2 regions of the Streptomyces sp. NPDC034084 genome follow, and region 2 is predicted to be linked to the other one. Evidence: riboswitches for the same ligand, from Rfam matches in the RefSeq annotation. Region 2 holds a riboswitch; the other holds the start of a gene.
The links. Region 2 has a riboswitch for glycine ahead of gcvT (glycine cleavage system aminomethyltransferase GcvT). Riboswitches for the same ligand answer to the same signal wherever they lie in the genome.
Positions count from the first base shown of each region.

Region 1: it holds a riboswitch for glycine, as region 2 does, so the genes downstream of both, gcvP (aminomethyl-transferring glycine dehydrogenase) here and gcvT (glycine cleavage system aminomethyltransferase GcvT) in region 2, are expected to answer to the same signal.

Region 1 is NZ_JBVISK010000003.1:10,135-12,518, forward strand. Features, by position in the region: gene ACZ51I_RS11005 (DNA polymerase IV) at 1-291, shown strand, start outside; gene ACZ51I_RS11010 (PRC-barrel domain-containing protein) at 347-721, opposite strand; glycine riboswitch at 833-932, shown strand; gene gcvP (aminomethyl-transferring glycine dehydrogenase) at 1,112-2,384, shown strand, end outside.
Region 2 is NZ_JBVISK010000004.1:484,855-487,238, reverse strand. Features, by position in the region: gene ACZ51I_RS17330 (AAA family ATPase) at 1-397, opposite strand, end outside; glycine riboswitch at 558-657, shown strand; glycine riboswitch at 658-769, shown strand; gene gcvT (glycine cleavage system aminomethyltransferase GcvT) at 831-1,955, shown strand; gene gcvH (glycine cleavage system protein GcvH) at 2,033-2,384, shown strand, end outside.

The sequences.
Region 1 (2,384 bases), on a different contig from region 2:
GCCCCCGCCGATGCCGGGGCGGAGTCGGGGGCCGGTGCCGCGGCCGAGGCGGAGGAGGCCGTCGAGCCCGAGGAGGGGGCGCCCGTGGAGCGGCACTGGGCGCCCGGGCACGACGTACGGCACGAGGTCTACGGTGCCGGGTGGGTCCAGGGCAGCGGGGTGGGGCGGGTCACGGTGCGGTTCGAGGAACCGTGGTCCGGGCCGGGGCGGGTACGGACGTTCTCCGTGGACGACCCGGAGCTGGTGCCGTCGGAGCCCCTGCCGCTGGTGCGGCGGGACACGGCGGCATGACCCGCGCCGCCGCGCGGTGCGGGTCCCCGGCCGCGGGCCGTCCGCCTCGGGGCTCTCAGCTGCCGTCCTGGCCTGCCAGGCGGCCGAAGTCCGTGTCCGGGGCGTCCGGGGGCGGGGGCGGCAGGGCGAGGCTGTAGTGGCGGTAGAGCTGGAGCTCCTGTTCGGGCGAGAGATGGCGGCCCACGCCGAAGTCGGGGGCGTCCTTGATGAGGGCCCGCTCGTACGGGACGTGGAGGCCGTCGTCGAGCAGGGCGCTCGGCTCCAGGGGGACGAAGGCGTCCCGGCTGAACAGGCCGGTGCGGACCGCCGCCCACTCGGGAATGCCGGTCGCGTCGTCCAGGTACACCTCGTCCACGGTTCCGATCTTGTGCCCGCTCCGGTCGAACGCCTTGCGGCCGATCAGGCTGCGCGGATCGATATCGGTCTGCACGGTCCCTCCAACTGGTCGCAACTGCTCTACCCCTACGAAAGTGCACATCTGGGATGTCGGCCACTTGAGCGATGGGAGCCGCAACCTCGCTGGTAGGCTGGTCGTGGCTGTCGACCCTGTGCGGGAGAGTCCCCCGGAGAAACCTTCCGGTGGGCGCCGAAGGAGCAAATCCTCCCCGGAATCTCTCAGGCCCCTGTACCGCGCGGACGAGGTCACTCTGGAAAGCAGAGCGGATGTCCGACGGCATTTCGCTCTCACCGACGGTGAAAGCCGGCGTGCCGCGAGGCGTGCCGGTGAAACTCTCAGGTTGAGATGACAGAGGGGGAGGCCGTCCGGGCACCCGCGCCGTGGTGCCCCTCGCAGGTCGTGACGACCAGGAGGCCTCCGTACATGACCGTCAACCGCACTTCGCTCTCCGAGCTCGAACAGGGCATCCCGTTCGAGCAGCGGCACATCGGGCCCGACGCCGAGGCCCGCGCCAAGATGCTCGCCCAGGTCGGTTACGGCTCGCTCGACGAGCTCACGGCCGCCGCGGTACCGGACGTGATCAAGAACGCCGAGGCCCTGGGCCTGCCGGCCGCGCGCACCGAGGCCGAGGTCCTCGCCGAACTGCGCACGCTCGCCGAGCGCAACCAGGTCCTCGCCCCGATGATCGGCCTCGGTTACTACGGGACCTTCACCCCGCCGGTCATCCTCCGCAACGTGATGGAGAACCCGGCCTGGTACACCGCCTACACGCCGTACCAGCCGGAGATCTCCCAGGGCCGCCTCGAGGCCCTGCTCAACTTCCAGACCATGGTCGCGGACCTGACCGGTCTGCCCACCTCCGGCGCCTCCCTCCTCGACGAGGGCACCGCCGCCGCCGAGGCCATGGCGCTGTCCCGCCGGGTCGGCAAGGTCAAGAACGGCGTCTTCCTCATCGACGCCGACGCCCTGCCGCAGACCATCGCCGTCATCGAGACCCGCGCCGAGCCGACCGGTGTCGAGGTCGTCGTCGCCGACCTGAGCGAGGGCATCCCCGCCGAGATCGCCGAGCGCGGCGTCTTCGGCGTGCTCCTCCAGTACCCGGGCGCCTCCGGCGCCGTCCGCGACATCAAGCCGCTGATCGACGCCGCGCACGAGCTCGGCGCGATCGTCACCGTCGCCGCCGACCTGCTCGCGCTCACCCTGCTCACCTCGCCGGGCGAACTGGGCGCCGACATCGCCGTCGGTACGACGCAGCGGTTCGGCGTGCCCATGGGCTTCGGTGGCCCGCACGCCGGCTACATGGCCGTTCAGGACAAGCACGCCCGCTCCCTTCCCGGCCGTCTCGTGGGTGTCTCCGTCGACGCGGACGGCAACCGCGCCTACCGCCTGGCCCTGCAGACCCGCGAGCAGCACATCCGCCGCGAGAAGGCCACCAGCAACATCTGTACGGCCCAGGTCCTGCTCGCCGTCATGGCCGGCATGTACGCCGTCTACCACGGTCCCGACGGTCTCAAGCAAATCGCCGAGCGCGCCCACCGCTACGCCGCCATCCTCGCCGCGGGTCTCACCGCCGGCGGCGTCGAGGTCGTGCACGGCTCGTACTTCGACACCCTCGCCGTCCGCGTGCCCGGCAAGGCCGACGAGGTCGTCGCCGCCGCCCGTGAGGCCGGGGTGAACCTCTACCGCGCCGACGCCG
Region 2 (2,384 bases):
GCCGCACCCAGGACTGGGTGCCGCAGTCGTGGACGATCACGCTCGCGCCGGAGCGCAGGGCGCGGCGCAGTCCGGCGTAGTGCGCGATCCGGACGAGGGGGCGGTAGACGGCGTACGGGAGGAGGGGCGGCATGCGGGCCTCCCAGCGCTCGCGGACCTCCTGGGAGTCGATGCCGCTGCCGTCGGCGGCGCGCTTCATCAGGGTGGACTTGCCGCTGCCGGGCAGCCCGGAGACGACGACGAGGTCTCCGGCGGCGAAGGTGAGGACGCGGGGGCCGCGGCCGCCCCGCTCGCGCAGGTCCCGCAGGAGGCGGCCTCGGCCGCGGCTCCGGGCGCGGGCCCGCTGGGACGGTATGCCGGTACTCGTCGCGTACGCGCCGGTGTGCTGGATCGTCATCGCTCCCCCCCTGTCGGGTCTCAGGAGACCTGAGGAGACCCTTGCCCATGAAGTGTAAAGAATCGGTAATGCGGCACAAGCGATTTGCCCGGCCGACACCGCGTGCAATGATGTGCGCGCCAGGCGCGCACAGTCGCCGCACAATCGCATACCGGCCGCTCGAATCCGCGCGGGAGAGTTCCGGACCGCCGAGCGCGTCCGGGCGCCGAAGGAGCAAGACCCTCCCTTGAATCTCTCAGGCCCCGTACCGCGTGGATGAGGCAGATCTGAAAAGCGGGACACCCTTCGTGTCCCCACCCAAGGTGCAAGCCGAACTCTCGGTGACGAGATGCTCTCGGTGAACCTCTCAGGTTCCATGACAGATGGGGAGGACGTCCTCGCCCGTCATGTGTTTTCGTCACCGATCACGCCCTTGGGACCCGGGAGCCACCCCATGACCACTGCCCCCCGTCTGACCGCCCTCGATGCCCTGCATCGTTCCCTGGGCGCGACCATGACCGACTTCGCGGGCTGGGACATGCCGCTCCGGTACGGCAGCGAGCGCGACGAGCACAACGCCGTCCGCACCAAGGCCGGTCTCTTCGACCTCTCCCACATGGGCGAGATCACGGTCACGGGCCCGCAGGCCGTGGACCTCCTGGACTACGCCCTCGTCGGCAACATCTCGACCGTGGGCAACGGCCGCGCCCGCTACACGATGATCTGCCAGGAGGACGGCGGCATCCTCGACGACCTGATCGTCTACCGCCTCGGCGAGACCGAGTACATGGTCGTCGCGAACGCCTCCAACGCGCAGGTCGTCCTGGACGCGCTCGTCGCCCGCTCCGAAGGCTTCGACGCCGAGGTCCGCGACGACCGTGACGCGTACGCCCTGATCGCGGTCCAGGGCCCGGAGTCCCCCGGCATCCTGAAGTCGATCACGGACGCCGACCTGGACGGTCTGAAGTACTACGCCGGCCTGCCCGGCACGGTCGCGGGCGTCCCGGCGCTGATCGCCCGCACCGGCTACACCGGCGAGGACGGCTTCGAGCTGTTCCTGAAGCCGGAGCACGCCGAGGACGTGTGGAAGGCGCTGACCGAGGCGGGCGAGGGCGTCGGCCTGATCCCCTGCGGCCTGTCCTGCCGCGACACGCTCCGCCTGGAGGCGGGCATGCCGCTGTACGGCCACGAGCTGACGACCGCCCTCACCCCCTTCGACGCGGGCCTCGGCCGGGTCGTGAAGTTCGAGAAGACCACCAATGAGGGCCATTTCGTCGGCCGCGAGGCGCTGGAGAAGGCCGCCGAGCGCGCCGAGACCGCCCCGCCGCGCAAGCTCGTCGGTCTGGTCGCCGAGGGCCGCCGGGTGCCGCGCGCCGGCTTCCAGGTCGTCAAGGACGGCGAGGTCATCGGCGAGGTCACCTCCGGCGCCCCCTCCCCGACCCTCGGAAAGCCGATCGCGATGGCGTACGTGGACGCGGCGCACGCCGAGCCCGGCACCCAGGGTGTAGGTGTGGACATCCGCGGCACCCACGAGCCGTACGAGGTCGTGGCGCTCCCGTTCTACAAGCGCCAGAAGTGACGCATCCGTCTCACTTCGCGTCTCATCCCGCAAGACCCACGTTCATCAGCACTCCCCCGATCCAGGAGAATCAGGTCATGAGCAACCCCCAGCAGCTGCGCTACACCAAGGAGCACGAGTGGCTGTCGGACGCCGTGGACGGCGTCTCGACGGTCGGTATCACGGAGTTCGCGGCCAACGCGCTCGGTGACGTCGTCTACGCCGACCTGCCGAAGGTCGGCGACACCGTCACCGCGGGCGAGACCTGCGGCGAGCTGGAGTCGACGAAGTCCGTCAGCGACCTCTACTCCCCCGTCACGGGCGAGGTCGTCGAGGCCAACCAGGACGTGGTGGACGACCCGTCCCTGGTGAACACGGCTCCGTTCGAGGGTGGCTGGCTGTTCAAGGTGCGCGTCACGGGTGAGCCGGACGACCTGCTCACCGTCGACG